3 regions of the Neorhizobium sp. NCHU2750 genome follow, and region 1 is predicted to be linked to each of the others. Evidence: predicted binding sites of a transcription regulator. Region 1 holds the regulator's gene; each other region holds the start of a gene.
The links. Region 1 encodes PhoB, which activates phosphate uptake and scavenging genes when phosphate is short. Its sites were predicted from a motif close to TGTCATNNANCTGTCAT; they were not measured.

Region 1 (10,428 bases):
GGCATCTCGCCGGGAACCGTGCGCTTCTCCGCCGGCATCGAGGACAATCAGGACCTTCTGGACGATTTCGCCAGGGCGCTCGCCTCGATCTAAGGGCCCCGACAAACCGGATATGGTGAATTCGCCTCAGGCGGATTCACCATATCAGTTATCCCTAATCTCAAGAAGTCATCACAGTTTCTCGCGTAAACCGCGAGTTTTCTTGACCTTCGTGCCGGCCTGTACGATATCCGATTCACTAGAGTTGAGGTATTTGTCGATGTATCGCGCCCGGACGAGAGATATAGAAGTGGCTGTCGAGCCCTACTATCTCGAAGAACAGTCCAGCCCGGAAGAAAGCCGCTATGTCTGGGGCTATCGTATCGTGATCGAGAACCATTCGATCCATACGGTCAAGCTTGTGCATCGCTATTGGCACATCACGGACCAGAATGGACTGGTGGACGAAGTCGATGGTCTCGGCGTCGTCGGCGAACAACCGCGTCTGCAGCCGGGCGATAGCTACGAATACTCTTCCGGCTGCCCGCTCGACACGCCGTCGGGCATGATGTTCGGCCATTATGACATGCAGACCGAGGAAGGCGAGGTGTTCAAAGTCGACATCCCCGCCTTCTCGCTGGATTCACCCGGGCAGACCCGCGTGCTGAACTGAGCCCGAAAAGCCCCGCTCAGGCCGCAGCAAACTCAGCCACTTCATACCGATAGGTCGTCGAGCAGAATTCGCAGGTGACGGAGATCGCGTCATCTTCCTGGCTCGCCTCGATCTCTTCTGCCGTAAAGCCTGCCAGAACGCCCTTGATCTTGTCGCGCGAGCAGCTGCAACGGTCGACTACGGAGTGAGGCTCATAGACCCTCACGCCCCGCTCATGGAAAAGCCGGAAGAGCAGCCGCTCGATCGCGACCTGCGGATCGGTAAGCTCGTCCGTATCGATCGTCTCAACCAGCGAGCGCGCCTCGTTCCAGGCATCGTCGGCCACATCGGTCTCGCGCTCGTCGCCATCGCCGCCGTGGAGATCGGGATGGCGCATGCGCTCCGGTGCCTGCGGCAGAAACTGGGCGATGAGGCCACCGGCCCGCCAGTTATGGCGCGGCTTGCCGTCGGCATCGCGGTCGTAGAGCTCGGCCACACCAAGGCGCACCCGCGTCGGGATCTGTTCCGACTGGCGGAAATAGACGCCGGCGATCTCTTCGAGCGAGGAACCGTCGAGCGGCACGATGCCCTGATAGGGCTGCATGCCCTTGCCCTGATCGATGGTGAAGGCAAGCACGCCCTCGCCAAGCAGTTCGGGCGGGGAGACCTTGCCGTCCTTGATCGCGGCAGCGAGCGCATCCTCGTCGTAACGGGCGTAGGCGCGCAGTGCATCCGGCGTCGAAAAATCGGCGACCAGAAGATCGACAGGGCCGTTGCCCTTAGTCTGGATCGTGAACTTGCCATCGAACTTGAGGGAGGTTCCGAGCAGGGCCGTCAGCACGATCGCCTCGGCCAGCAAGCGCGCCACCGGTGCCGGATAGGCATGGCGGGCGAGGATGGCATTCAGCATCGGCCCCATCTGCACCGCACGGCCACGCACGTCGAGCCCTTCCACCTGGAAAGGCACGACCCTGTCATCTCCCGCAAAACGGAGATCGTTCAGCTCGACAGTTGCTTCCGCCATCATTTACTCCTTCGCGCCGATAGCACGACCTTTACACAAACGGGGCGCCAAGCGGAACCGCTGGCCGCCGGAAAGGTATCGGCAATGGGTGTTGAAGCGCCGGAGGCCGCCCGAGGCAGGCGTCCAGCGCGTTGGAAAACCGACAGATGGTGTGGCCTTCCGTCCAGTTCAAGATCCAGTGAAACGGGCTCAGACGGCGCCGAAGCACCAGGCGAGGATCGACTTCTGCGCGTGCAGGCGGTTTTCCGCCTCGTCGAAGACGACCGACTGGGGACCGTCGATCACCGCGTCCGTCACTTCCTCGCCGCGATGGGCCGGCAGGCAGTGCATGAACAGCGCATCATCCTTGGCGTGCTTCATCAGGGCATCGTTGACCTGATAGGGCTGGAAGATGTTGTGGCCGCGTGCCTTGTGTTCCTGGTTCATCGATACCCAGGTATCGGTAACGACGACGTCTGCACCATTCACGGCCCGTTCGGCATCGTGGCAGAGCATGATGTTGCCGCCGTTGTTGCGCGCCCAGTTGAGGATCTTGTCGTCGGGCTCCGAGCCCATCGGCACCGCCATGTTCATGCGATAGCCGAAGCGCGCCGCCCCTTCGACCAGCGAATGGAGCACGTTGTTGCCGTCGCCGGTCCAGGCGATCGTCTTGCCGGCAACCGGGCCGCGATGTTCCTCATAGGTCATCAGATCGGCCATGATCTGGCAGGGATGGGTAAGGTCGGTCAGCGCGTTGATGACCGGAACGGTCGCATGTTCGGCCATTTCCATCAGCCGAGCATGGTCTGTCGTGCGGATCATGATCGCATCGACGTAGCGCGACAGAACCTTGGCCGTGTCGCCGATCGTCTCGGCGCGGCCAAGCTGCATTTCGGTGCCGGAGAGAAATAGCGTCTCGCCGCCGAGCTGGCGCATGCCGACATCGAAGGAGACGCGGGTACGAGTGGACGGCTTTTCGAAGATCATCGCCAGCATCTTGCCGGCGAGCGGCTTGTCTGCCGTGCCGGCCTTGGTCGCCTGCTTGCGGGTCTTCGCGTCATCGAGGATGGTGCGCAGATCGGCCGAGGAGACGGCGGAGAGATCGAGAAAATGCTTTGGTGATGCCATGACTGGTTCCCTGAACGAGGGAACCAGAAAAGGCGCCCTCTCCCTTGATCCTTAAGCGGATTTTTTCAGCTGTTCTGCGGAAAGCGCTTCCGCGGCCCGCTCTATGCGGGCCAAGCCCTCGCGTGCCTCTTCGGCGGTGACGACGAGCGGCGGCAGAAGACGCACGACGTTGTCGCCGGCCGGCACGGCCAGCAGATGTTCGTTGCGCAGGCCGGTCACGAGATCGCCGGCCGGTATCTTGGCCTTGACGCCGAGAAGCAGGCCCTCGCCGCGGATATCCTCGATCACCGTCGGGAAGCGGTCTTTCAGAGCGGCAAGGCCCTGACGGAAGACAAGTGCGACATCACGGACGTTTTCGAGGAAGCCGTCGGCCAGCACGATATCGAGGACCGCATTGCCGCAGGCCATGGCCAGCGGATTGCCGCCATAGGTGGTGCCATGAATGCCGGGCTTCATGCCGGATGCGGCTTCGGCCGTGGCAAGGCAGGCGCCGAACGGGAAGCCGCCGCCGATGCCCTTGGCGATCGCCATGATATCGGGTGTAACGCCTGCCCATTCGTGGGCAAACAGCTTGCCGGTACGGCCGACGCCGGTCTGTACCTCGTCGAGAATGAGCAGCAGGCCCTTTTCGTCGCAGATACGGCGCAGTTCCCGCATGAATTCCTTCGGAACCGGGCGAACACCGCCTTCGCCCTGGATCGGCTCGATCAGCAGGGCGCCGGTGTTCTCGTTGATCGCCGCATTCAGCGCATCGAGGTCGCCGAAAGGCACCTGATCGAAGCCTTCGGCCTTCGGGCCGAAACCTTCCATGTATTTTTCCTGGCCGCCGGCGGCGATCGTCGCGATGGTCCGGCCGTGGAAGGCACCTTCGAAGGTGATGATGTGGAACTTTTCCGGATGGCCCTTGGAGAAATGATAGCGACGGGCCGTCTTGATGGCGCATTCCAGCGCTTCGGCGCCCGAATTGGTGAAGAAGACCTTGTCGGCGAAGGTGGCTTCCGTCAGCCTGCGGGCAAGACGCTCCTGCTCGGGGATTTCGTAGAGGTTCGACAGATGCCAGACCTTCTCGGCCTGCGACTTCAGCGCGGCGACGAGGTGAGGGTTGGCATGGCCGCAGGAGGTGACCGCAACGCCGGCGCCGAAATCGAGATATCGCTCGCCGCTTTCCGTCACCAGCCATACACCCTCGCCGCGCTCGAAGCGCAGGGGGGCCCGGGCAAACGTGTCGAAAAGCGCAGATTCAGCCATGGCGACAATCACTCCTAAGGCGTCCAGCAATGGACATTCCAGAAAATCAAAATGCCGCCCACGGGGCGGCGGCGGCACTATCACCATTCACCTGGGGAAAGTCAACAAAAGTCATGAAAACACGGCAATTTGAGTGCCATTTCAGCCGAAATTTCGGTCGGCCGAAGCTGTGACAAAAATGACTCTCTCAGAAAGCAAGTTGGGGAAAACCCGGAAAACGATTCGCGGCGATTCCGGGGACTCTTGTCACGGAGTCCGCCGACCTCTAGGTTAATGATCAATTACTAGACTGCATGCGGCGGAACTAGTCACCAAAAGCATAGATGTAGTGCGTGTTGCGGAATGTCTTCCGCGGCAATGGTGAGGGATTCTGCATGCCACCAACGTTCAAAGGCGGAGAACGGGCATGAACTGGACGGACGAGCGCGTCGAGAAACTCAAGAGGCTATGGGCCGAAGGCCTGAGCGCCAGCCAGATCGCGGCGCAGCTTGGTGGCGTCAGCCGCAATGCCGTCATCGGCAAGGTCCACCGCCTCAACCTGCCGGGTCGCGCAAAGGCCGGCGGCACCGTTCCGACCAACCGCGCTCCCAAGCGCCCTGCAGCTGCCGCTCCCCGGGCTCCGAGCTTTGCTGGTCGCGCGCCCACCCGCACGATTGCTCGCCCGGTCGGTGCTACGGCACTCAAGGAAGAGGTCGAGTTCGAGGCATCGCAGGAACTGGTCTATCGCCCGGCTTCCAACGTCGTCGTTCCGATCTCCCGCAAGCTTGCCCTGACCGAACTGACCGAACGCACCTGCAAGTGGCCGGTCGGCGATCCGCTGACCGACGAATTCCACTTCTGCGGCTGCGAGTCCCCGGACTCCTCGCCCTATTGCAACTATCATGCAAAGCTCGCCTATCAGCCGGTCCACGACCGCCGCAAGGCTGCAACACGCTCCTGATCCAAGGCTGGATCTTCTGGAAAAAGCGGGCTCGAAGCCCGCTTTTTTGTTTGCCGCAATCGGGCGAGCGACCTGCGACACCGCGGCGCCAGAGAAAACTTGCGGACAGGCTTTCAAACCACTATCTGATGTGCCGTGAGGACGGCCTCCCCCAGAACGGGTATCAATCGCCGGGACGACCCGGCAGAGCCCATGGGGTTTGCAGACATGCGCAGCACAAGCGATCATATTCGCCACGCCATCAGTTTCGAAATCATCGGACTTGCGATCTTCACGCCGCTGGCGGCATTCGTGTTCGGCCTGCCGGTCAGCCATATTGGTGTCGTCGGCATCGTCTCGGCCACGGTGGCGACGGGCTGGAACTATCTCTACAATCTCGGCTTCGACCAGTTGATGCAGAAATTTCGCGGCGGCACGCAGAAAAGCGTGTGGCTGCGGGTCGCGCATTCGGTGCTGTTCGAGCTTGGCCTGCTGATCGTGCTGATGCCGTTCATCGCCTGGTATCTCGGCGTCGGCCTCCTCCAGGCACTGGTGATGGATATATCTTTCGCGCTGTTTTACCTGGTCTATGCCTTCTTCTTCAATCTGGCCTATGACAGGCTATTCCCCCTGCCCGAATGGCGAGAGCAGGCCAGAGCCTGAAGGTTACGACAGAAACGAAAACAGCCCGAGGTGAGTGATCACGCTCGGGCCGGGATTTCACACGTTGCGATCGACGTCCGATCAAGACTCCATCGAATAGCCCGCGCCGCGAACGGTGCGGATGACATCCTGCATGTTGGAAAAGTTGAGCGCCTTGCGCAGGCGGCCGACATGGACGTCGACGGTGCGTTCGTCGACGTAGATGTCATGGCCCCAGACGCCATCGAGAAGCTGCGAGCGGGAAAAGACGCGGCCGGGCGAAGTCATCAGGAATTCCAGAAGGCGGAATTCCGTCGGCCCGAGACGGACTTCACGGCTCTTGCGATGAACGCGGTGCGTTTCGCGATCGAGCTCAATGTCTCCGCAGCGCAAGACGCTGGAGAGAACTTCGGGCTTGGCGCGGCGCAGCATCGCCTTGACGCGAGCCATCAGCTCCGGCGTCGAGAATGGCTTGACGACGTAATCGTCGGCACCGGTGGCCAATCCGCGAACACGTTCGCTCTCCTCGCCGCGTGCCGTCAGCATGATGACGGGAAGGCGCTCGGTTTCGGGCCGCATGCGTAGACGCCGGCAAAGCTCGATACCCGACACGCCGGGAAGCATCCAGTCGAGGATAAGAAGGTCAGGCGCACGTTCCTGCAGCCTGATCTCGGCTTCATCCCCTCTCAAGATCGTCTCGACCTCGTAGCCCTCGGCTTCGAGATTATAGCGGAGGAGGACGCTCAGCGCTTCCTCGTCTTCCACGACAGCAATTCTTGGCTGCATGCTCAATTCGCTCCGTCACATCAGCCCACCGAGCCCAAAGGGCTCAGTTGGCGAGAGCACCGACCGTGTTCGACGTATCGTCCTTCGGACGTTCGCCTTCCGGCTGGGCACCAGTCGTAATGTAGTAGATGGTTTCTGCGATATTGGTCGCGTGGTCCCCGATGCGCTCGATGTTCTTGGCGCAGAACAGCAGATGCGTGCAGGTGGTGATGTTGCGCGGATCTTCCATCATGTAGGTCAGAAGCTCGCGGAACAGCGACGTGTACATTGCGTCGATCTCTTCGTCGCGCAGGCGGATGGCTTCGGCCTTCTCCGCCGAACGGCTGGCATAGACGTCCAGCACTTCCTTGAGCTGGACGAGCGCCAGATCGGACAGATGCTCGATGCCGCGGGCGAGCTTGCGCGGTACGCCGGTGCCCTGCACCGCGATGACGCGCTTGGCGGTGTTCTTGCCGAGATCGCCGACGCGCTCCAGATCGGCTGCGATGCGCAGTGTGCCGACGATTTCGCGCAGGTCTGCCGCAACCGGCTGGCGGCGGGCAATGGTGCTGATCGCCTTGTCCTGGATCTCGCGTTCGCCGTGGTCGAGGATCACGTCGTCGGAGATTACCTTCTGCGCCAGCGAAGAGTCCGAATTGACCAGGGCACGCACGGCATCGCCGCACATCTGCTCGGCCAGGCCGCCCATTTCGGAGATGCGGCGGGTCAGGTATTGCAGTTCTTCATCGAAAGCCGATAGCGTGTGGGTCGAAGCCATCTTCGGGTCCTTCCGGAAACAATATTCACGAAAATCGTGCGACTGGGTCGCAGGGTTTTGGGCCTGAAACGAAACCGATCAGCCGAAGCGGCCGGTGACGTAATCCTGGGTGCGCTTCTCACGCGGAGAGGTGAAGATCTTCGCCGTCTCGTCGAATTCGATCAGCTCGCCGAGATACATGAAGGCGGTCTGGCGCGAGACGCGGGCAGCCTGCTGCATGTTGTGGGTGACGATGACGATCGTGTATTCGGCGCGCAGTTCGTCGATCAGTTCCTCGATCTTTGCGGTCGAGAGCGGGTCGAGAGCCGATGCCGGCTCGTCGAGCAGGATGATCTCCGGCTTGACGGCAACGGTACGGGCGATGCAGAGGCGCTGCTGCTGACCACCGGAAAGGCTTGTGCCGCTGGCATTCAGCTTGTCCTTGACTTCATTCCACAGGGCCGCACGGCGCAGTGCCGCCTCGACGCGCTCGTCCATCTCTGCCTTGGAGACCTGTTCATAGAGACGGACGCCGAAGGCGATGTTCTCGTAGATCGACATGGGGAACGGCGTCGGCTTCTGGAACACCATACCAACCTTGGTGCGCAGCAGGTTGAGGTCCTGGTTGCGGTCGAGAATGTTCTTGCCGTCGACCAGAACTTCGCCGTCGGCGCGCTGCTTCGGGTAAAGTTCGTAGATGCGGTTCAACACACGCAGCAGGGTCGACTTGCCACAGCCCGACGGACCGATGAAGGCGGTGACGCTGCGCTCGGGCAGGACCATCGAGATGTCCTTCAGGGCCTTCGATTCACCGTAGTAGAAGTTGAGATTCTTGATCTCGATCTTGGCGCGGTCGGAGACATTCTGCGGAGCAACTTTTTCCAAGGAAACCATTTCGGTCATTATCCTTCTTTACGTCCGGTGAGGCTGCGGGCGATGATGCTCAGCGACAGAACCGTGAGGGTGATGATGAGGGCACCGGTCCAGGCAAGCTGCTGCCATTCGGCATAGGGGCTCAGCGCGAACTGGAAGATAGTAACCGGCAGGCTGGCGATCGGCGCATTGAGATTGCTGCTCCAGAACTGATTGTTCAGAGCCGTGAAGAGAAGCGGTGCCGTCTCGCCCGAAATGCGGGCGATGGCCAGGAGCACACCCGTCACGATGCCCGACATCGCAGCGCGATAACCGACCGAGCGGATGACGATCCAGCGCGGCGCACCGATCGCGGTCCCGGCTTCGCGCAGGGCGTTGGGCACGAGGTTCAGCATGTCTTCGGTGGTGCGGACGACAACCGGGACAACCAGGATCGCGAGCGCCACGGAGCCGGCAATGCCCGAGAAATGCCCCATCGGACGGACCAGCAATTCGTAGACGAACAGGCCAATGATGATCGACGGCGCCGAGAGAAGGATATCGTTGATGAAGCGCACGATCATGGTCAGCTTGCTGAAGCGTCCGTATTCAGCCATGTAGGTGCCGGCAAGGATGCCGATCGGCGTGCCGATGATCATGGCGATGATCGAGACGATCACGCTGCCATAGATGGCATTGAGCAGACCGCCGGCGGAACCCGGAGGCGGGGTCATTTCGGTGAAGACGGCGAGATTGACGCCAGCCAGCCCCTTGTAGAGCAGCGCCCCGAGGATGAGTGCCAGCCAGGCGAGGCCGATTGCGGCAGCGGCGACGCAGAGACCCATCATCAATCCGTTGGTGGCCTTTCGGCGTGCATAGATCGTGCTCATGAGATCAAGCTCCTGCCTGGCGACCCATCCGCAGCAGCATGTAGCGGGCGGCTGCCAGAATGAGGAAGGTGATGAAGAAGAGGATGAGGCCGAGCGACATCAGCGACGATACGTAGAGATCGCCGTCAGCCTCGGTGAATTCGTTAGCGATCGTTGCCGAAATCGTCGTACCGGGCGCGATGATCGATGCGCTCAGGCGGTGCGAGTTGCCGATCACGAAGGTGACGGCCATGGTTTCACCGAGTGCGCGGCCGAGAGCCAGCATGACGCCGCCCATGATGCCGACCCGCGTATGCGGGATGACGATGCGGCGGATGACTTCCCAGGTGGTGCAGCCGATGCCGTAGGCAGATTCCTTCAGAACGCCCGGAACCGTATCGAACACGTCCCTGGTGATCGAGGCGATGAACGGCAGGATCATGATGGCCAGGATCAGCGACGAGGTCAAAACACCGATACCATAGGGCGGTCCGGCAAAAATGTCGGAGAGGACAGGCACATCGGCGAAGAGATTGATGAGGAAGGGCTGGACGGTCGCCTGCAGGAAGGGTGCAAAGACGAACAGGCCCCAGATACCGTAGATGATCGACGGAATACCGGCGAGAAGCTCGACGGCAATGGCGATTGGGCGACGCAGCGGGCGCGGGCAGAGTTCGGTCAGGAAGACGGCGATGCCGATGCCGACCGGAACGGCGATGACGATGGCGATGGCGGCGGTGACGAGCGTGCCGTAGATCGGCGCAAGCGCACCGAAGGTCTCGGCCACGGGGCTCCAGCGCTCTGTCGTCAGGAAAGCGGGACCGAAGGTCGTAAGCGCCGTCCAGGAACCGGTGACCAGCGACACGAAGACGCCGCCGAGGATCACAAGGACGATGATGGCAGCCAGGCGGCAGGCCCAATGGAAGATGGTATCGGTCAGGGCGAAATGCCGAACCACTTTTTCGCGTCTGCTATCGACGCGCTCCGCGATTGCCAAAGTCATGCTCCAGTCCTTGAAGTTTGGCCGGTTGAGGAGGGAAAGGGGGCGCGACGAACGCGCCCCCATCCAGTCACATTACTTTGCAGCGACGTCTTTTGCCCACATGGCTTCAACGCTCTTGACGACCTTTTCCGGCATCGGGATGTAGTCGAGTTCGTCAGCAAGCTTGGTGCCCTTTTCGTAGGACCAGGCGAAGAACTTCAGAGCTTCGGCGGTAGCAGCCTTGTCGTCCGGGGTCTTGTAGAGAACAACCCAGGTCGATGCGGTCATCGGCCAGGAGTCGGCACCCGGCTGGTTGGCGAGAATGACGCCGTAGCCCGGCTGGGAGTTCCAGTCGGCGTTGGCAGCAGCAGCAGCGAAGGTCTTGGAGGTCGGCTCGACCTTCTTGCCGTCCTTGTTGATCATGTCGGTGAAGATCAGCTTGTTCTGCTTGGCATAGGCGTATTCGACGTAACCGATCGAACCTGCCGTCTGACCGACGTTGGCAGCAACGCCTTCGTTGCCCTTGGCGCCGATACCGACCGGCCATTCGAGAGCCGTGTTGACGCCAACCTTATCCTTCCAGTCAGCCGAAACGTCGGCCAGATAGGTGGAGAAGTTGAAGGTGGTGCCCG
Region 2 (10,428 bases), 300 kb from region 1:
CCGCCGCGCGCATTATCCGGAAATCAAGTCCTCCAACCCATCGATGCGCGCCTTCAACGAACGTGCCGCGATAAACGCACCGATCCAGGGCTCGGCAGCCGATATCATCCGCCGCGCCATGGTGAAGATGGAGCCCGCACTGGCAGAGGCGGGCCTGTCTGCCCGCATGCTTTTGCAGGTCCATGACGAACTGATCTTCGAAGTCGAGGATGCCGAGGTCGAACGCGCCATGCCCGTCATCGTCTCGACCATGGAGCAGGCGGCCATGCCGGCCATATCGATGAAGGTGCCGCTCAAGGTGGATGCGCGTGCTGCATCCAACTGGGATGAAGCACACTGAACTTTCAGCTCTGGTTTATCCCGAATAGGGATTTATTCGGGATAGAGCGAATGCAGCGCGGTCGAAAGTAGCTCGTCGGCATAAGCATTGGCCGATCGTTGCGCCGCATCGTTCAGGCCGAATTCCAGACACCGTTGTCGAACCGTGTCCTGGATAAGCGCAGCAATCCCGCGAGCTTGGTCGCCATTGCCGCCTTCGGTCGTATCGAGCGCCAGGGCCAGGGAGGTCATGGCAACGATTTCCAATACGACCATGCGCCCTTCGAGCGCCGATAAAAAGGGTGACTCGGGATCTGTGGAGACCCCGTCATGTTTCCGCGTCTCGATCACCGCCCAGCTCCATTAGATAATCGAAATACTCAAGGTAGAGGAGCTGGAACAACTGTAAAGCGTGCTGCAGTTATTTTTCTTGCGAGCCTAAATCTTGTGCAAGCAAAGAAGAAAGAGCCTCGACAAGAGCCTTGCCGGCAGTCTCCAGATCGTCGCTATTGTCGATCGTGACGACGTGATAGTCACCGATGACGCCGAGCGAACTGCGCGCCAGCCGCCGCAGGATGTCGTCCCGGCTTTCGCGCCCTCGGGCCTCCAGCCGCGCGGCCAGTACCTCCGGCCTTGCCGTCACGTTGACGACGACGAGCCGGGGATAGGCTTTGGCGAAGAACTGCAATGCCGAACGTGAACCGTTGGCGATGACCAAGGTGCCGGCCGCCACAGCCTCGGCCGTCTCGAAGGGAATGCCGTAGCGCAATCCGTGTGCCCGCCAGGAGACGGAAAACCGGCCGGCCGTTTCCATGCTCTCGAAGTCCGCCTCGCAAACGCCGTCATGATCCTCGCCGCCGGCGCTGGCATCGCGGGTGATCACCCGCCGCGCAAAAACCACATCGGCACGGTCGCGGAAGAACCGTGCGGCATGGGCCATCAGCGTGTCCTTGCCGGCCCCGCTTGGGCCGACGACCACCACCATGCAGCCCGGATGCGTGCTGGCGCGGATCTCCAGGGAGCCGTCCATTACGCCACCCGTCGCCCCTGCCGCCAGACCGCGCGTGATACCGGCACGCCCGCTTCCCGGTGGACCCTCACGAGATCGGCGCGCAACCCGGTGGCGATCCGGCCGCGATCGGCAAGCCCTGCCGCACGGGCCGGGGTCGAGGTCACCATGGCGATCGCCTTGGGCAATGAAATACCGTCGATCTCGTCGGCCAGGATGAAGGGAGCATAGAGCAGGCTGAGCGGAACATAGTCGGACGAGAGAACGTCGAGCACGTCCTTCTCTGCCAGGTCGCGGGCGGCGATATTGCCGGAATGCGACTTGCCGCGCACCACGTTCGGCGCCCCCATCAACACGCTCATGCCGGCCTTGTGGGATGCAGCGGCAGCCTCGAAACTGGTCGGGAACTCGGCAAGCTTGACGCCGTTCTCGATCGCCTCGTCCACATGGTCGAGCGTTGCATCGTCATGGCTTGCGACCGTGATGCCGCGCTCGGCGCAATGCCTGGCGATGGCAATCCGGTGCGGCGTCGAGTTGCGCTGTGATTCCGCCACTCGCTTGTCGATGAACAGCTTGAAGGCCTCGTCGGAAAGCCCACGCTTCTTCTGGTAGTAGAAGATGTATTGTTCCATCGTCTGGAACTGGCGCTGGCCGGGCGCATGGTCCATCAGCGAGACGAGACGGACATGGCTGTCGTTCTCGAAATCGCCGAAATGCTCCAGCACATTGTCGGCAGAGACCTCGCAGCGCAGGTGGATCAGATGTTCCGAGCGCAGCCGTCCCTCGCGTTCGGCCGACTGGATCGCATCCGCCATCGTCCGCATCTCGCCATGCTCGAAGCCGCCATCCTCGTCCGATCCCATGCGCAGGCAATCGAACACGGTGGTGATGCCGGAAGAGGCGATCTGCGCATCATGCGCCTGGATCGCGGCAGTGGCATCCCAGCGTACGCCGGGGCGGGGCGAATAGTGCTGCTCCAGATGGTCGGTATGAAGTTCGACCAGACCCGGTATGAGATAATCCCCCTCGAAATCCTCGCCGGTCTGTGCCGTACCCTCGGATATGTCGGCGATCTGGCCATCACGGATCTGCACGGAACCGGAGAGGATACTGTCCTCCAGCACGATGCGGGCATTCTTGAATACGGTTTCGGTCATGGGGCGGTCTTTCTGAGCTCGGAAGCCGGCTTCAGGGGCAGCCAGCGATGGGCGATGAAATCTGCGCCGCGGGCCGGCTCGACGAAGAGCGCGACGCCGTCGATCGACAGCGGCTTGTTGGTAAAGGCGGCAAAACGGGGTTCCAGCGCTGCACGCATGGCAGGTGCCTGCTCCGGCGGAACCTGGCCGGAAAGCGTCATGTGAAAGCGGAACGCGTCCATCACATGCGGATAGCCCCAGCGCATCAGGTTGGCGCGATGCTCCGGCGACAGCGTGTCCGGCTTGCGGCGGGCAATATCGGCATCGGAAAGCGGAGCGCGGAACGCCTCGAAATCCTCGACGATCCGGGCGGCAAAGTCCTGCAGCTCGGAATAGATCTGATCCGGCACCAGCGCGAAGAATCGGCCCAGCTGGCCGATCACCAGGTTCGGGATATCGAATGCCTTCCTTGTCGCGGCAAATTCTTCCAAGGCTTCGATCAGTTCCGCCTCCGTCTTCCCCTCTGCCAGCTCGAACGGAGCCTTGAGCGTCGCATGGAAGGCATAGCGGCGCGGATCGGCAGTCAGCGCATGAACGTCCTCTTTCGAAAGGCCGGAGACTTCCGGCGTCGGAAAGGTTCCGGCCGTAAACGCGTCGCGCCCAAGCCAACGGGATGCAGTTTGCGTCAGCGGATGATCCGCGGCGGGGGAGAAGTATATGGCGTAGCGCAAGGCATCGTTCCGGAATCAGAAAAGTCGAAGACGGAGGTCTAGAAGTCTAGACATCCGTCGTGCCCGAAGACAGCCCTGCGCCTAAAAGATTTCCATGACAGAATGATGATGCCGATGCAGTTTTGGCGTGTACTTAGTGGGTCGGGCCGCCGATCAGCCGCGAGCGGATCGCATTCGAGACATTGTCGAACAGGAAGACGACGAAAAGGATGAGCAGCACCATATAGGCGACCTTGTCCCAGTCGGCATTGGTGCCCATCGCTTCGAGCAGCTTGAGGCCGATGCCGCCGGCGCCGACGGCGCCGATCACAGTTGCCGAACGCGTATTGGATTCCCAGAAATACAGCGACTGCGAGATGAACACCGGCAGGACCTGTGGGACCACGCCGAACCGGTTGACGATCACCGGCGAGGCTCCGACCGATTTCACGCCCTCACGCTGCTTGTCGTCGACATTTTCCACCGCTTCCGCATAGACTTTTCCAAGCGCGCCGGAATCGGTGAAAAAGATCGCGGCAATGCCGGGTATCGGTCCGGGACCGAAGGAGCGGGTGAAGAACAGCGCCCAGATCAACATGTCGACCGAGCGCAGGAAGTCGAACAACCGTTTCATGCCCCAGTTTGCGGCACGGTTATGGGTAATGTTGCGGGCGGCGATGAAGGCAAGCGGGAAGGCGAACACCGTCCCGAGCAGCGTGCCGACAAAGGCCATGACCAGCGTCTGTAAAAGCTTCGACAGAATATCGGCATGCTGCCAGACATTGTTGCCGAGGAAATCGTCGACCATGTGGCTGATATTGGACCGGGCCGGATCGAGACGGTCGCCGACAGTGGCAAGGGTTGCGAGTTCACCCCAGCTCTTGCCCCAGAAATCTGACTTCGTATCGAACAGGAAATTCGCCCAGCCGAGGAAACGGCGCTGCACATAGACCTGGCTCGAGCGGATTTCGGCCTGGCCTTCGAACCCGTAATAGACAATGACCTTCGACCCGTCCTGGCGGATCGCAGCCGGCGCGCCAAGAGGCGCGGTGGCGGCATCGTCGCTGATCGTCACCGGATAGGATTTGCCGTTGAGGTAGACGTCGACCTGCTTGGTCGTCACGTCTAGACGGTCCTTGTCGCTGCCGAAGGTCACCGTGTAGCCGCCTGCCTGGGTCGGCTGCAGCCAGAAGATGTCGGCACCCTGCCGATATTGGCCGCGGCTCGACCATTGCGCCTTGACCGTGCCGTTGTCTTCGAAGCGAAGGCGCGGCTGGGCCCGCCACGAATACCAGTCCTGCACATAGAGCGAGGCGCGCTCCCACTGGCCGTTCATGAAGGCAGGGCCGACATTGAAGGCGAAGAAGCAGATCACAAGATAGACGATGACCGCCGCAATGCCGGCCACGAACCCGTAACGCTGCATCAACGAGCGATGGAAGACTTGCGGATAGGCAGTACGCAGGCGCTCCCGGTCGGAAGCATTGATGGTCGGAACCGAAGACGTCATCAGGCTGCTCCCCTTCCGAATTCGAAGGACTGGTGGCCGATCAGCCGGCGGCGAAGCCAGGCGGAAAACTGGTCGATGATGATGATGCTGACGAGCAGCAGGATGATGATCGCATAGGTCTTGGCAGCGTGATCGCGGCCGATCGCCAGACGGAAGACTTCACCGATGCCGCCGCCGCCGACCGCACCGATAATGGTCGAGGCGCGCACGTTGATCTCGGCGCGCAGCAGCGTGTAGGAGACGAAGTTCGGCAGCACCTGGGGAACGATGGCGAAACGCACCCGCTCGACCCAGCTTGCACCGGCAGCACGCAAGCCCTCGTCCGGCTTCATGTCGGAATTCTCGACCACCTCGAAGAACAGTTTTCCAAGCGCACCGATCGTATGCACCGTGATCGCGATGATCGCCGCGATCGGGCCGATCGACAGGATCGCCGTCAGCAGGCCGGCAATCACGATCTCCGGGAAGGCGCGCAGGATTTCCATGATGCGGCGCACGACGAAACGCGTCACCCCGGCGCCGACCAGATTGGTCGAGGCAAAGAAGCAGAGCAGGAAGGCAAGGGCTGAACCGATGATCGTCGATACCAGCGCGATGTTGATGGTGATCATCAGCTGGTAGAAGAAATTCGGGATGTAGAGCGAGGCCGTGATGTAGTGGCGATCAGCAGTATAATTGTACTTGAGAGACCCGTCGGCATAGGGCGAGGGCAGGTCGAACATGGCCCGGACGATTTCCATCGGGCTGTCCGGCACGAAACTGCGGATGAAATCGAAGAAGAAGGGCAGCCGCTCGAAGAACTTTCCGGCATTCGCCTCATTGGCAAAGCGCAGCGAGGCAAACAGCACGGCGAGAAAGATAACGATCGAGATCGCCGTGTAGACGCGCCGCGTGCGCAGCTGCTGCCGGTAATGCTGCATCATCATCGATGCCGCGGATCCGAGCGCGCCCTCCCGGGTGCTGATCGGGCCACCATTGTTCCGTTCGCCGACTATTGCCATGATCTGCGCTCTCTCTTGAAAAACGGCGGCGCTGACAAGAGCGCCGCCGCCAGAGGATGGGGATGAAAATCAGCCGCCGATAACCGACTTACGGGCGTCGATGATCGTCTGGTAGAAGGACGCATCGACCTTGATGTAGTCCTTGTTGTCGCCCTGGGTGTAGAACTTGAAGCAATCGTGGTCCTTCTTCGGCAGGTCGAGGAAGAAGGCTTCGATCTTGTCGCGCATGGCTTGCGGCAGCTTGTTGGAGACCATCAGCGGGCCGTTCGGGATCAGCGGCGACTTCCAGATCTGGACAATGTCGTCCATGTCGAGAATGCCCTTGCCGACCATCTGGTGCAGGTTGCCGCCGGTATAGCCTTCTTCCCACTTGCCAACGCCCGAACCGAAGGTCGTGCCGGCATCGAACTTCTTGTCGAGAACGGCGAGGACGAGGTTCTCATGGCCGCCGCCGAAACCGGTTTCGGAGAAATAGTCCTTGACCGGCATGCCGATTTCCTTCGGCAGCGCGACGTTCGGGACGAGATAGCCCGAGGTCGAGTCCGGATCGGCGAAGCCGAGCTTCTTGCCCTTCAGATCTGCGAGCGTCTTGATGCCCGAATCCTTGCGGGCAACCATGATCGAGTAGTAACCGCTCGAACCGTCCGACTGGGTGTAGGTCAGGATCGGGGAGACGGCGTTCGGGTCCTTGATGGCGATTGCGGCATAGGAGGAAGCGCCCATCGAAGCGATGTCGATCGTGCCGCCGAGCAGACCCTGGATGACGCCGTTATAGTCCGGCGACGGGAAGATCTGTACTTCCGGAACGCCGGTCGCAGCCTTCAGGCCATCGGCGACGCACTGGGTGCTGCGGATCTGGTCGGCTTCGTTTTCCGAGCCGTCGAGGCCGATGCGCAGAACCTTGACGTCCTGAGCCATGGCGGAACCGGCGAGCACGGTCAGCGCGACGGCAGAGAGAAGAGCTTTTTTCAGCATGGTGATCTCCTGTTTCCGGTTCGTCCGGAGTTGGGTCATGAAAAGAGTGCCCTTGACGCGGGCTTTACGATCGGCGGTGCGGCTCTCAGGCTCTGGCGCTTGCCAGTGTGCCTTGTCCGGCCAATTCCTGGCCCGCGGCGACCTGCGCGGCGGGAATGTTGATGCTGGTCGAGGTCATCGTCTCGTCGATGCCGGCGCCATCCTTGTCGGAGCCGTAGATCTGCTGGATGGCTTCCGCGTTGAGCGCCGATGGCGGACCGTCGAACACGACGCTGCCCTGGGCCATGCCGATGATCCGCTCGCAATAGCTGCGGGCGGTATCGAGCGTGTGCAGGTTGGTGATGACGGTAATGCCTTCGCGTTCGTTGATGTCGCGCAGCGCATCCATGACGATCTTGGCGTTGAGCGGATCGAGCGAGGCGATCGGCTCGTCGGCCAGAAGCATCTTCGGCGACTGCATCAGCGCGCGGGCGATCGCCACGCGCTGCTGCTGCCCGCCGGACAGCGTGCCGGCACGCTGCATCGCGGTCTGTTCGATACCGAGGCGCTCGAGCGCTGCGATCGCCGCCAGTCGCTCATCGTCGGAAAAAATGTTGAACAGGCTCATCAGCGTCGAGCGGTGGTTCAGCCGGCCGAGCATCACATTGGTCAGCACGTCGAGGCGCGGCACGAGATTGAACTGCTGGAAGATCATCGCGCAGTCACGCTGCCAGTTGCGCAGCCTGGCGCCGCGCAGCGACGATACTTCGGTGCCGCCAAATTGGATCGAGCCGGAACTCGGCTCCTGAAGGCGGTTGATCATCCGCAGAAGGGTGGACTTTCCGGCGCCGGAACGACCGATAATGCCGACCATCTGGCCCTGGGGAATTTCCACGTTGACGGCATTGACCGCAATGCGATCGCCGAAGCGCCGGGTAACATTCCTCAGTTCAAATTTCATTCTTTCACGCCTGTCCAATCCCCTGATGAGAATCGGATTAGACTTGGTTGATGAAGCCTGAATGTCGGATTTATGTCCGTTTTGTTAAAAGCAATCTGGCCCTAAGACCTGTCCGTCAGGTGGAATATCGGGCGATGAAATCCTCCGCCGACAGCATCCGGAAGTCGTCGAGAGCGGTTCTAAGCTTCGAGTGATCCCAGTCCCACCATGCCAACTGGTCCATTTTGCTGCCGATCTCGCTGCTGAAACGTTCGCGGATCAGCCTGGCCGGCACGCCGCCAACGATCGTGTAAGGGGCGACATCCTTCGACACGACGGCACCGGCACCGATCACCGCACCGTTGCCGATAGTGACGCCGGTCAGGATCGTCGCTCCATGCCCGATCCAGGTGTCATGGCCGATGACGACCGGCTTTGATCGTCTGGCGGCAAAATAGTCCGCTTCTTCCGGCTCCAGATCGCCCCAATAGTCTCCGGGCCGGTAGGTGAAGTGATGCAGCGTGGCGCGCTCTACCGGATGGTTTGTCGCGTTGATGCGCACGAAGGCGGCGATATTGGAGAACTTGCCGATCTTCGCGTTCCACAAATGCCCGTGCTCCATGACATAGGAATAGTCGCCGATCTCGCATTCGCGAACCCGGCAATATTCCGTCACCTTCGTATATCTGCCGAGCGTTGTGGCTTCTACCCGTGCGGTCTCATGGATGCTCGGTGTTTCGGATAACAGCCGGCTCATGCTGCAATGGCCTTTCGCGGAGAGAATGCACTGACATCGAGAATGCGGTCGGCTACGGCCTCGCGCACCTCCTCGTCATGGAAGATGCCGAGCATCGCAACGCCCTCTTCCTTCTTGGCGGCGATCATCTCGACCACCACGCGGCGGTTGGTCGCGTCGAGCGAGGCGGTTGGCTCATCGAGAAGCAGGATGCGGTGGCTGGTAATGAAGCCGCGGGCGATGTTGACCCGCTGCTGCTCGCCACCGGAGAATGTGGATGGCGGCAGCGACCAGAGTTCGCGCGGCAGGTTGAGTCGCGAAAGCAGCTGGGCTGCATTTTCCCTGGCAACGGCAGCCTCGATACCGCGCGCGACGAGCGGTTCGGCAACCACGTCGATCGCAGCCACACGTGGCACGGTACGCAGGAACTGGCTGACATAACCCATGGTGTGGCGGCGCACGTCGATGATCGTGCGCGGGTCGGCGCTGGCGATATCGATGATCCGGTCCCCCTGAACACCTTTGTGGTCCACCAGGATCTGCCCCGCATCGACGGCATAATTGCCGTAGAGCATCTTCAGGATCGAGCTCTTGCCGATACCAGATGGGCCTCCGAGCACGACGCATTCGCCGGCGGCGACCGAAAAATTCACATCGTTGACGACCGGCAGCTTGATGCCGTCGCGCAGATGCATGGTGAAGCTCTTGAAGACTTCCGAGACGACGAGGGGTGTAGTCATCAGGCCCTCCTTACACTTGCAGGATCGAGGAAACGAGAAGCTGGGTATAGGGCTCGCGCGGATCGTCGAGCACCCGGTCTGTCAGGCCGTGTTCGATCACGTGACCGTCCTTCATCACCATCATCCGGTGCGACAGCAGGCGGGCAACCGCCAGATCATGGGTGACGACGATCGCCGCCAGCCCGAGATCGTTGACGAGGCCGCGCACCAGGTCGAGCAGCCGCGCCTGCACCGAGACGTCGAGACCGCCGGTCGGCTCGTCCATGAAGACAAGGCGCGGGCCGGTCACGAGGTTGCGGGCGATCTGCAGCCTCTGGCGCATGCCGCCGGAGAATGCGCGCGGCTGATCGTCGATACGGTCGGCGGAAATCTCCACCCGGCCAAGCCAGTCCGTCGCCGTCTCGCGGATCTTGCCGTAATGCCGGTCACCGACCGCCATCAGCCGCTCGCCGACATTGGCGCCGGCAGAAACGGTCATCCGCAGCCCGTCGGCCGGATTCTGGTGGACGAAACCCCAGTCGGTGCGCATCAGGAAGCGCCGTTCCGCCTCGCTCATCCGGTAGAGATCGCGGAAATTGCCGTCGCGCATCCGGTATTCGACGCTGCCGGCGGTCGGCAGGAGGCGGGTGGATATGCAGTTGAGCAGCGTCGTCTTGCCGGAACCGGATTCGCCGACGATGGCCAGAACCTCGCCCGGCCAGAGCTCGAAATTGACATCCTTGCAACCGATCCGGCTGCCATAGAACTTCGATACGCCGCTGACCTTGAGAAGGGGAAGGTCACTCATTCTGCTGCCTCCTGGCCCTTGGCTTGTTGCTGCGCCGGCATCGCACCGACATGTCCGTGATTGCGGCGATCCTCGCAATGGTCGGTGTCGGAGCAGACGAACATCCGTCCGCCGCGGTCGTCGAGGATGACCTCGTCGAGATAGACGCCATGCGCTCCGCAGAGCGCGCAGTCCTGCTCGAAGGCTTGAATTTCGAACGGGTAGTCCTCGAAGTCGAGGCTGACGACCTCCGTATGCGGCGGCACCGCATAGATGCGTTTTTCGCGCCCGGCGCCGAAAAGCTGCAGCGCATCCGACATGTGCATTTTCGGATTGTCGAATTTCGGCGTCGGCGACGGATCCATGACGTAGCGCCCATCGACCTTCACCGGATAGGCATAGGTCTTGGAAATGCGGCCATTGATGGCAATGTCCTCGTAGAGCTTCACATGCATCAGGCCGTATTCTTCCAGCGCATGCATCTTCCGCGTCTCGGTCTCGCGCGGCTCAAGGAAGCGCAACGGTTCCGGGATCGGCACCTGGTAGACGAGGACCTGATCCTCGCTAAGCTTCTGCTCGGGGATACGATGGCGTGTCTGGATGATCGT
Region 3 (10,428 bases), 1.7 Mb from region 1:
GGCAGGCCGACAAGTTCGAGCTTCAGATAGGCGAGTTCGTCCATCAGCGACTGCGGCAAATCGAGATATTCGCGCATCGGCAGCTGGATGTTTTCCTTCACCGTCAGCGCCGAGAAGAGCGCACCATGCTGGAACAGCACGCCGAGCCGCGTGTCGAGCGCCATGCGCTCCTGATCGGTCGCCTTCTCGTAGTTGACGCCGAGGATCTTGATCTCGCCTGCCCGGTGCGGCAGCAGCCGCAGCACGGTGCGCATCAAGACCGACTTGCCGGTACCCGATGCACCGACGAAACCGAGAATTTCGCCGCGATAGATATCGAGGTTGAGGTTGTCGAGAACCAGCTTTTCGCCGAAACCGACCTTCAGGTCGCGCACCGAGAGGACGACCTGACGATCGTCGCCACCCGCTGCTGTCCTGTTGTCCATCACCTGAAGTCCGTCTTCCATGCCCGCCGCCTCAGAAATCGATCGAGGAATAGAAGATGGCGAAAAGCGCATCCATGAGAATAACGGCGAAGATCGACTTCACCACCGCGGAGGTGACGTGCTGGCCGAGCGATTCGGCGCTGCCGCCGACCTTCATGCCTTCGACAGCAGCGACGATGCCGATGGCCAGCGCCATGAACGGCGCCTTGATCATGCCGGAAGCCACCGACGTATAATCGACCGCTTCGTGAAGGCGCGACAGGAATGTGTCGAAGGTGATGCCAGAATAGCTCCAGGCGACGATGGCCGCACCGTAGAGTGCCGCGAAGTTTGCGATGATGGTCAGGAGCGGCAGGGCGATCGTCAGGGCCACGAGACGCGGAAAGATCAATACGCCGATCGGGTTGAGGCCGATGACCGTCAACGCGTCGATTTCCTCCCGCATCTTCATCGATCCGATCTCGGCGGTGATGGCGCTGCCCGATCGGCCGGCGATCATGATCGCGGTCAACAGCACGCCGATTTCGCGCAATTGCAGAATGCCGACGAGGTCGACGACGAAGATCTCGGCGCCGAAATAGCGCAGCTGGAAGGCGCCCTGCTGGGCGATGATCGCACCGATCAGGAAGGACATCAGCACGATGATCGGAACCGCCCTCACCCCCATGCGGTCGATATGGGTGACGACGGAGGCCGGAGACACGCCCGAGCCGCGACCGAATTTCAGCTGCGCACCCCGCACGGCGGAGCCGAGGATGTGCATCGCCGCATAGAAATCGCTGCCGACTTCTGCGACCAACTTGCCGGGCGGCGAGAAGATGCGTTCGAACAAGCTTCGCTTGTCGGGACCGGGCGGCGGCGGCGCCGGCGACGTTTCGGGCATCGCACCGATCAATTCCTCAATCGTGCCGTTGCCACCCGACACCTGCGGTTCATGCCCCTCGCCGCTCTTTGCCGTCATCAGGCGGCGAATCAACCAGGCGCCGGCCGTGTCTATTCCGGTTATGCCCGAGACGTCTATTTCGACCGCCCCTTTGCCTCCGGTCTTGGCCAGATGGTCGAGCGTCTTCAGCACCGGCGAGATCGAATGATTGCGCCAGTCGCCCGAGAGAATATAGCGCTCCGCGCCATCCGGCAGCTCTTGCGCTTCGATTTTGGCCTGACTGGAACTCACGTGTGGCAGGTGCTCGCTACTTGGGTCATTTGCGCAATCCATTGATTGCGCTCCGGTAAAACGCAATATAGCTGCATCGGCCCGATTTGCCACAACAGGACGCGTAAAACCATGCCCCGTCACCTTGAAGCAACAATCGAGGCCTTCCCCATTGCCGGCAGTTTCACCATCTCGCGGGGCTCGAAAACGACGGCGGACGTCGTCGTCTGCACCATCACGGAAGGCGGCATTGCCGGTCGTGGCGAATGCGTGCCCTATCGTCGTTACGGCGAGACGATGGAAGGCGTATTGGCCGAGATAAAGGCGGTTTCGCAGGCGATCGAGGCCGGAATGACGCGCGATCGGTTGCAGGAAGGGATGAAGCCCGGTGCCGCCCGCAATGCGGTCGATTGCGCTCTCTGGGATCTGGAGGCCAAAAGCACGCGACGGCGGGTCGGCGAGATGATCGGGATGACCGGTCGCGAACCCATCATCACGGCCTTCACATTGTCGTTGGCGGATGCGGCAACCATGGCGGCGGATGCCAAAAAGAACTGTGCACGACCTCTGCTGAAGATCAAGCTGGGCACCGAAGATGACGAAGCGCGCATGCGGGCGGTGCGTGATTCGGCTCCCGAATCGCGAATCATCGTCGATGCCAACGAGGGGTGGACGGCCCACAATATCGAGCGTCACCTCGATATCGCCAAATCCCTCGGCATTGCGTTGATCGAACAGCCGCTACCGGCCGGCGATGATGCGCTGTTGTCGCGCATCGAGCGCCCGGTTCCGATCTGCGCCGATGAAAGCGTCCATTCCACCGGCGACCTCGCGTCGCTTCGCGACCGCTACGATGCCGTCAACATCAAGCTCGACAAGACCGGCGGCCTGACCGAGGCGCTGCGGACGAAGACTGAGGCGAAACGACTGGGCTTTCAAATCATGGTCGGCTGCATGGTCGGAACATCGCTTGCGATGGCACCGGCGGTGCTTCTGGCCGCAGATACGGATTATGCCGATCTCGACGGGCCGCTTCTGCTTGCCCGTGATCGAGAAAACGGGCTTAGATATGAAGGCTCGCTGGTCTATCCGCCGGAAGCCGGCCTGTGGGGCTGAAACCGGCCAGCCAGAATGATGATGGCAAGGCGATGATGGTAAAGCCGATGGCTGCATCGGCGACATGATCAGGAGACTGGCGCTACGGTAATCGCGATGACGATACCGACAAGTATTGCCGTGCCGCCGCACAAACACGCCGTCGTAGAGACATAGGCGAAGGAAGACCCGACGCACTGCAAAACCAGATAGGTGGCAACACTCGGGTCGAGCGGAGTGCACACCCAGCGAGCAATCGCGACGGCGCAACCGAACCGGATCATGGCCGACATATCTCAGGATCCGGCCCACCACGCGCAAATCGCAGCCATATTAGAGGTTCGCAATTGACCCGACACAGTCCGCTGCCGGATCAGCCAGCCTACAAATCGAAGCGACCAGACCCATCCAGAATAATTAAAGTGTAATATAAATGATCAACATGTAATCGAATTTTTCAACTTTCGTTTTGACTATTTGACGACCTTAAAATACCATAGGTTGCAGTGCTTCAGGATGGATTATCCAATGAACGCAGATGACACCTCACCATTGATGGATGATATCGTCGAGCGGGAACGCGAATTCCATAACAATAGGTTTTCCCAGGATTCTGATCCGCGCGAATTTCTCGACAAGTGGTATAGAACCATCAAAAACGGCGCGGATGCGCAGGATGAACAGGTTATCCGGCTGTCAAAGAACGCCGATGTAATGGAATATGGGTGCTCTGACGGCGGACTTTCTATCGATCAACTCCGCCTGCCGCGTTTTGCAAAATCACTCAGCGGCATCGATATTTCAGACGTCGCAATAGCCAAAGCGAACGATAAAGCGAGGCTCCAAGGCCACAAGAACTCAACGTTTTACGCTATGGACGCGCAAAACATGACGTTTAAGGCAGAGAGTTTTGATTTGGTTTTCGGTCGAGGCATTATCCACCACCTCGATCTGGACCTATGCTACGCGGATGTATGCCGTGTGTTGAGGCCTGGTGGACGAGCGGTATTTTATGAGCCTATGGGGCACAATCCTGTGCTCAATCTTTACCGCGCCAGGACGCCAGAGATCCGAACACCTGATGAGCATCCTCTGCTGGTAGCGGACTTTAAACTCGCGAAGAAGTATTTCTCCGGAGTATCTGTCACATATTTCGGGCTCGCAACAGTGCTCAGCGCCGTGGTTCCGGGTACTGCCGGTCGTGTCGGTTTACAATTGGGACACGCTGCGGACGCAGTATTGCTCAACATTCCATTTATCCGACGATTTGCGTGGTATGCACTGATCACTCTTCAAAAATAATCGTCTAGACACCTCGATTACCTTGATTGCCCAAGAGATCGCTGGCGAGGACATTTGATCCGTGGAGCAGCTGAGCTGGATTATATCACCGGCGGCCTGACCGAGGCGCTGCGGATGAAGGCCGAGGCGAAACGACCGGGCTTTCAAATCATGGCCGGCTGCATGGTCGGAACGTCGCTTGCGATGGCACCGGCGGTGCTTCTGGCCGCCGATACGGATTATGCCGATCTCGACGGGCCGCTTCTGCTTGCCCGCGATCGTCCGGGCGGACTTCGCTACGAGGGCTCGCTCGTCTATTCGCCGGAAGCCGATCTCTGGGGGTAGCGCCCGGAGGCAACCGTGATTGCCGCAAGGCCTATCAGTGCCAGCACCACCATGGCGTAGTAGCCGTAGATCTCCAGATGGCGGTAGATGATGCCCGAAAGCAGCGTCGACAGCGCCAGGAATGCACCGTTATAGGCAACATATGCCCCTTGCGCAGAGGCCTGACGGTCTTCCGCCACGGCTTCCGAAAGCCGGTATTGCAGCCCGAGATGGACGAAGGCGAAGGAAAAGGCATGGCCGAGCTGCAGGATCGCATAGAACCATGCCTCCCCGCCGACCGGAAATAGCGACCAGCGGAGAATGCCGACAAAGCAGCCGAACCGCATCAGCGTCCAGGGCGAAAAGCGTCTGGCGATATGGCCCGAGACAAAGAAAACACAGATCTCGGCCATCACCCCGATGCACCAGAGGCCGGCAATGACGCCGTTGGAGAAGCCCATACCCTGCCATTGGATGGTGCTGAAGCCATAGAACATGCCATGGCTGGACTGGATCAGCGAAGCGCCGATCAGGAGCAGATGTACCTGCCTGAACGGCAGGCCACGAGGCCCGGCAGCGCTCCTTGCAGGCCGAACCATGATCTCCCGTCCCAGCCGCGGAGCGACGAAGGCGACAGCTAGGGATGCGACAAGCACGACAAGGGCTGTAATCGGCACGGCATTGGTGCCGATCAGCGACGAGAGATTGCCGGCAACGAGCGTCATGACGACGAAGCCGATCGATCCCCAGACGCGCATGCGGCCATAGAGAAATCCCCAGCGCCGGACGCCGGAAATGGCGATTGCCTCGACCATCGGCGCATAGGGCGCAAACAAGGCGGCCTGGATGCCGACGATCGCCAGTACGACCCAAAAATTGCTGGTCACAAAAAGTCCGATGACCGACAGCAGCGACAGGGCTGAGGACCAGACCAGGATCCGATAGGGCTCGCTGGCCATGCCGGCGAGCGTGCCGGTGCTCGTCGCGACCGCGACCCGACAGACGACCTGGGCAGCCAGGACCGCAGCGATCTGGAACGGGGTAAAGCCACAGCTTACCAGCCAGACCGGCAGATAGGGAACGAGTATGCCGTTCAGCGACAGGGGCGCTGCGTAGGCGAGAGAACAACGAAACTGGAATTGCGCAGGCGCGGCAGGAAGGGTTGCAGGCGTGGACACGGAATCACGGATGTCGGTGAAGGTCTTTCGACACTATCACGGGCGGGCGCCCTGCAAAGCAGAATTGTAGAAAACCGCGCCGGCAACCCGGCGGATTTCTACGCCGCCTCATGATGCCGGGTGTGACCGTCCACCCCCGGCATGCAAATACAAGATGATCGAATTTGGAGCCGCGTCCTGCGCCCCGATCAGGCTGCCCGCATGTCCTTTGCCTCTGCCGGGGCCGGCAGTGCATGAAGCTCGGCGGTCGCGCGGATATCGCGCCAGGTGATCAGCTCAAGCTCACCGTTCATGTTCTCGGCAATTGCCGTGCAGCTCTCCACCCAGTCGCCGGTATTGACGTAGTGGATGCCTTCGATATCGGTCATGACCGCGTGATGGATATGGCCGCAGATGACGCCATCCACCTTGTTGCGGCGGGCTTCATCGGCCACCACCTTCTGGAACTCGCCGATGAAGTTGACGGCATGCTTGACCTGCAGCTTGGCCCAGGCCGAGAACGACCAGTAGGGCATGCCGAGACGGCGGCGCACCGCGGCGAGCACGACGTTGATGGCGATCGCGGCATCATAGGCCCAGTCGCCGAGATAGGCGAGAAGACGGGCGTTGCGGACCACGACGTCGAATTCATCACCGTGCAGGATCAGGTATTTCTTGCCGTCGGCCATCTCGTAGATGGCGCGGTCCGCAACCTCGATACCGCCGAAATGGGTACCCGGGAAATCGCGCAGGAATTCGTCGTGATTGCCGGGGATATAGACGATGCGGGTGCCCTTGCGCGCCTTGCGCAGCAGCTTCTGCACCACGTCGTTGCAGCCCTGCGGCCAGAACCAGCTGCGCTTCAGGCGCCAGCCGTCAACGATGTCGCCGACGAGGAAAACCGTGTCCGCTTCGTGATATTTGAGGAAATCGAGAAGCAGTTCGGTGCGTGCGGCCTTCGAGCCGAGATGTACATCGGAAATGAAGAGGGTCCTGAAATGCCGCGTCTCATACGTGCCAGTCACGGAGGCCATCCTTTCGTCGTCCGTCCCATGCTCTGAAAACCAGAGTCGTGTTTCAGGATGATGACAACCGGGCATTTGCCCGGCCCCAACCGCCGGTGTTCCTATTTCCGCCATGAGGTGAAATTAGCTGCTGTTCGACCGCATCGATTGATGTAAGGAGGAAACGCATCCTCCCCAATATTGACAGCGTATTCAGCAAGGCAGGAGACACTATGGACGCGCATGAAAACTCGAAGCCGACCCCGCCGGCCGGTGCCAGCCTTGACGACCAGGCATTGTTCTTCCACCAGTACCCGCGTCCCGGCAAGCTTGAGATTCAGGCCACCAAGCCGCTCGGCAACCAGCGCGACCTGGCGCTTGCCTATTCGCCGGGTGTGGCTGCCCCCTGTCTTGCGATCCGCGACAACCCGGAAACCGCTGCCGATTACACGGCGCGCGCCAATCTCGTCGCGGTCGTCTCCAACGGTTCGGCCGTGCTGGGGCTCGGCAATATCGGCCCGCTCGCGTCCAAGCCGGTAATGGAAGGCAAGGCCGTCCTGTTCAAGAAGTTCGCCGGCATCGATGTGTTCGACATCGAAATCGACGCACCGGGCATCGACGCGATGGTCTCGACCGTCGCAGCGCTTGAGCCGACCTTCGGTGGCATCAATCTCGAGGATATCAAGGCGCCGGAATGTTTCGAGGTCGAGCGCCGGCTGCGCGAGACGATGAACATCCCGGTCTTCCACGACGACCAGCACGGCACGGCAATCATCGTCGCCGCCGCGATCCTCAACGGCCTGGAACTCGCCGGCAAGTCGCTGACCAACGTCAAGATCGTCACCTCGGGTGCCGGTGCGGCTGCGCTCGCCTGTCTCAACCTGCTCGTGTCGCTCGGCGCGAAAAAGGAAAACATCTGGGTCCATGATATCGAAGGCCTCGTCTACGAGGGCCGTGTCGAACTGATGGACGAGTGGAAATCGGTCTATGTGCAGAAGAGCGACAAGCGGGTTCTGGCCGACAGTATCGACGGCGCCGACGTCTTCCTCGGCCTTTCCGCACCGGGCGTGCTGAAGCCTGAACTTCTGGTGCGCATGGCGGAAAAGCCGCTGATCATGGCACTTGCCAACCCGACACCGGAAATCATGCCGGAACTTGCGCGCCAGGCCCGCCCCGACGCGATGATCTGCACCGGTCGCTCCGACTTCGCCAACCAGGTCAACAACGTCCTCTGCTTCCCCTATATCTTCCGCGGCGCGCTCGATTGCGGTGCCAGCACGATCAACGAAGAGATGAAGATGGCTGCGGTCAAGGCGATCGCAGCGCTCGCCCGCGAGGAAGTCTCCGACGTCGCGGCGAAGGCCTATAGCGGTGAAACGCCGGTCTTCGGCCCCGATTACCTGATCCCCTCGCCGTTCGATCCGCGCCTGATCCTCAGGATCGCGCCGGCCGTCGCCCGTGCTGCCGCGGAAACCGGCGTCGCCTCGCGTCCGATCCAGGATTTCGACGCCTATATGGACGAGCTCAACCGCTTCGTCTGGCGTTCCGGCTTCGTGATGAAGCCGATCTTCGCTGCGGCCAAGGCCTCCGAAAAGAAGCGGGTCATCTTTGCGGAAGGCGAAGACGAGCGGGTTCTGCGCGCTGCCCAGGTTCTGCTCGAGGAAGAGATCGCCAAGCCGATCCTGATCGGCCGTCCGTCGGTCATCGAGGCACGCCTGAAGCGTTTCGGCATCCGCATCCGCCCGAATGTCGATTTCAGCGTCGTCAATCCGGAAGACGATCCGCGTTACCGCGAATATGTCGACGACTATTTCGCGCTGGTCGGCCGCAACGGCATCAATCCGGAAGCGGCCCGTACGATCGTGCGCACCAACAACACGGTCATCGGTGCCCTGTCGGTTCGCCGCGGCGAAGCCGATGCGCTGATCTGCGGCGTCGAAGGGCGCTATGACCGGCATCTGCGCGACGTCAAGCAGATCATCGGCCAGCGTCCGGGCGCCTGCACTTTTGCGGGGCTCAGCCTGATCATCTCGCAGCGCGGCGCGATCTTCTTCACCGACACGTTCGTCAACTACAACCCGACGGCCGAAGAGATCGCCGAGATCACGGTTCTCGCAGCGCAGGAAGTGCGTCGTTTCGGTATCGAGCCGAAGGCTGCGCTGATCAGCCATTCGAATTTCGGCTCGCGCGATTCAGAAAGCGCCCGCAAGATGCGCGCCGCTCTCGACATCGTGCGCGACAAGGCTCCGGAACTCGAAGTCGATGGCGAAATGCAGGGCGGCTCGGCGCTCAACGAAATTCTGCGCAAGCGCGCCATGCCGGACAGCACGCTGCATGGCGAGGCCAACCTCTTGGTCTTCCCGAGCCTCGATGCCGCCAGCATCTCGCTCGGCCTAGTGCGGATGATGATGGACGCGCTGCATGTCGGCCCGATCCTGCTCGGTGCCAAGATGCCGGCGCATATCCTGTCGGCCACCGTCACCTCGCGCGGCGTCGTCAACATGGCGGCTCTCGCGGTGGCGGAAGCCGCACAGCCGGAGCCGGCGGTTCTGGCCAAGTAAGAGACCTGCTGCGGCAGGCTTTTGCGCAAGCCTGCCGCATGCTCGACATGCGACTGTTGATCTGCCGCGAAGACGATGCGACAGGTGAGACATGATTTCCGCCAGGGCGAAAATTTCAGTATCGATGATGATTGCCTGCATGGCCTTGCCGCAGGCGGTGCTGGCGCGCGATGTCGAGGCCTGCGCCAATCTCTATCGCCGGCTCGCCAGCACGCCGCAGATCATCGGCACGACACGGAATGTCCGCAATTACGCGCAGGATCTGAGCGCGATGAATTCCGATATCCGCCGTTTGCGCATCGACATGCGGCAGAGCGGCTGCGGCGGCAGCATCGTCACGCTCGGCGGCAACAACCATAGCGACGACCAGTGCCACGACATGCAGGACAAGCTGCAGCGGCTGGAAGGCGATCGGGAAAAGCTCGCCGAGCAACGCAACAACAGCCGCTCGCTGCTGCAGCCTTCGGAAGAGCGCGTGGCCATCCTGTCTGCCATCCGCGAGAACAACTGCACGCCGACCGATCTCGATACCCAGGCCGCGATCGATGAGAAGGAACGCATCAGGATCCGCGGCATCGCGCTTCCCGGCCCCGACGAGAACCAGACGGGTGCCGGGCTTTACGAGGCAGCACCACATATGCCCGCTCCGGCCGCCGACAAGGCCAATTCCAGCATCACCCATCTCGGAAGTCCTCAGCCGGTGACGACACAGAAGGAAGCGCCGATCCAGTTCCCGCCGGACCGTCCTTATGATCCCGACAGAAAGGTCCGGGTGATCGGGCCGGAATTCTTCCCGGACGAGAAGATCGATCTTGCCAACCCGAAATCGAGCGGCCCGCAGCCACAGCAATAGGACAGCGAGGAACGGGGATCAGGCGCGCGTCCTGATGGACGCGCCTATTTGCGGCCCCAGGCGTCCTCGAAGACAAGATCGTTCAGCGGGAGGCGCTGGCGCCAGCCCTTGATCGCGAGTTCCGGTTCCTCATAAAGCGCGTCGACATAACCAAGGCAAAGCCAGGCGACGATCTCGATCTTCTCCGGTATGCCGAGGATCGCGTGCATGTCCTCGTCGCGAAAGATGCTGACCCAGCCGACACCGATGCCTTCCGCACGCGCTGCCAGCCAGAGGTTCTGGATGGCGCAGACGGTCGAATAGCTGTCCATGCGGGCATTGTGGGTGCGGCCGAGCACGACCGGTCCTGCGCGATCGGGATCGCAGGTGACGCAGATCGACAGCGGCGCCTTGCGAATGCCTTCAAGCTTGAGGCTTCGATAGGTACTGCGCTTGTCCTGCGGGAACATCGCCTCGGCCTCGTCATTGGCTTTCGAGAACGCCTGCCAGGCCGCATGCCTGACTTTCTCGTCGCGAACGAGGATGAAATTCCACGGCTGCATGAAGCCGACCGACGGCGCTGCATGGGCCGCGTC

Region 2: the regulator PhoB is predicted to act here: its motif matches at 3,289-3,305, upstream of NCHU2750_RS19800 (DUF1045 domain-containing protein).
Region 3: the regulator PhoB is predicted to act here: its motif matches at 6,510-6,526, upstream of NCHU2750_RS08715 (UDP-2,3-diacylglucosamine diphosphatase).

Annotation. Positions count from the first base shown of each region.
Region 1 is NZ_CP030827.1:100,007-110,434, reverse strand. Features, by position in the region: gene NCHU2750_RS00545 (O-succinylhomoserine sulfhydrylase) at 1-93, shown strand, start outside; gene apaG (Co2+/Mg2+ efflux facilitator ApaG/CorD) at 260-652, shown strand; gene NCHU2750_RS00535 (Hsp33 family molecular chaperone) at 669-1,655, opposite strand; gene argF (ornithine carbamoyltransferase) at 1,845-2,762, opposite strand; gene NCHU2750_RS00525 (aspartate aminotransferase family protein) at 2,814-4,010, opposite strand; gene NCHU2750_RS30270 (hypothetical protein) at 4,040-4,183, shown strand; gene NCHU2750_RS00520 (GcrA family cell cycle regulator) at 4,417-4,950, shown strand; gene NCHU2750_RS00515 (PACE efflux transporter) at 5,158-5,592, shown strand; gene phoB (phosphate regulon transcriptional regulator PhoB) at 5,674-6,357, opposite strand; gene phoU (phosphate signaling complex protein PhoU) at 6,401-7,114, opposite strand; gene pstB (phosphate ABC transporter ATP-binding protein PstB) at 7,193-7,987, opposite strand; gene pstA (phosphate ABC transporter permease PstA) at 7,996-8,835, opposite strand; gene pstC (phosphate ABC transporter permease subunit PstC) at 8,840-9,817, opposite strand; gene pstS (phosphate ABC transporter substrate-binding protein PstS) at 9,890-10,428, opposite strand, start outside.
Region 2 is NZ_CP030827.1:4,118,567-4,128,994, forward strand. Features, by position in the region: gene polA (DNA polymerase I) at 1-340, shown strand, start outside; gene NCHU2750_RS19785 (hypothetical protein) at 373-669, opposite strand; gene phnN (phosphonate metabolism protein/1,5-bisphosphokinase (PRPP-forming) PhnN) at 740-1,348, opposite strand; gene NCHU2750_RS19795 (alpha-D-ribose 1-methylphosphonate 5-triphosphate diphosphatase) at 1,348-2,484, opposite strand; gene NCHU2750_RS19800 (DUF1045 domain-containing protein) at 2,481-3,194, opposite strand; gene phnE (phosphonate ABC transporter, permease protein PhnE) at 3,328-4,683, opposite strand; gene phnE (phosphonate ABC transporter, permease protein PhnE) at 4,683-5,603, opposite strand; gene phnD (phosphonate ABC transporter substrate-binding protein) at 5,754-6,659, opposite strand; gene phnC (phosphonate ABC transporter ATP-binding protein) at 6,745-7,599, opposite strand; gene NCHU2750_RS19825 (DapH/DapD/GlmU-related protein) at 7,715-8,335, opposite strand; gene phnL (phosphonate C-P lyase system protein PhnL) at 8,332-9,054, opposite strand; gene phnK (phosphonate C-P lyase system protein PhnK) at 9,065-9,841, opposite strand; gene NCHU2750_RS19840 (alpha-D-ribose 1-methylphosphonate 5-phosphate C-P-lyase PhnJ) at 9,838-10,428, opposite strand, start outside.
Region 3 is NZ_CP030827.1:1,767,023-1,777,450, reverse strand. Features, by position in the region: gene NCHU2750_RS08745 (ABC transporter ATP-binding protein) at 1-425, opposite strand, end outside; gene NCHU2750_RS08740 (ABC transporter permease) at 457-1,608, opposite strand; gene dgcA (N-acetyl-D-Glu racemase DgcA) at 1,711-2,694, shown strand; gene NCHU2750_RS30420 (hypothetical protein) at 2,763-2,957, opposite strand; gene NCHU2750_RS08730 (class I SAM-dependent methyltransferase) at 3,202-3,975, shown strand; partial or broken gene NCHU2750_RS08725 (dipeptide epimerase) at 4,063-4,299, shown strand; gene NCHU2750_RS08720 (MFS transporter) at 4,269-5,456, opposite strand; gene NCHU2750_RS08715 (UDP-2,3-diacylglucosamine diphosphatase) at 5,645-6,469, opposite strand; gene NCHU2750_RS08710 (NADP-dependent malic enzyme) at 6,673-9,000, shown strand; gene NCHU2750_RS08705 (hypothetical protein) at 9,092-9,853, shown strand; gene bluB (5,6-dimethylbenzimidazole synthase) at 9,898-10,428, opposite strand, start outside.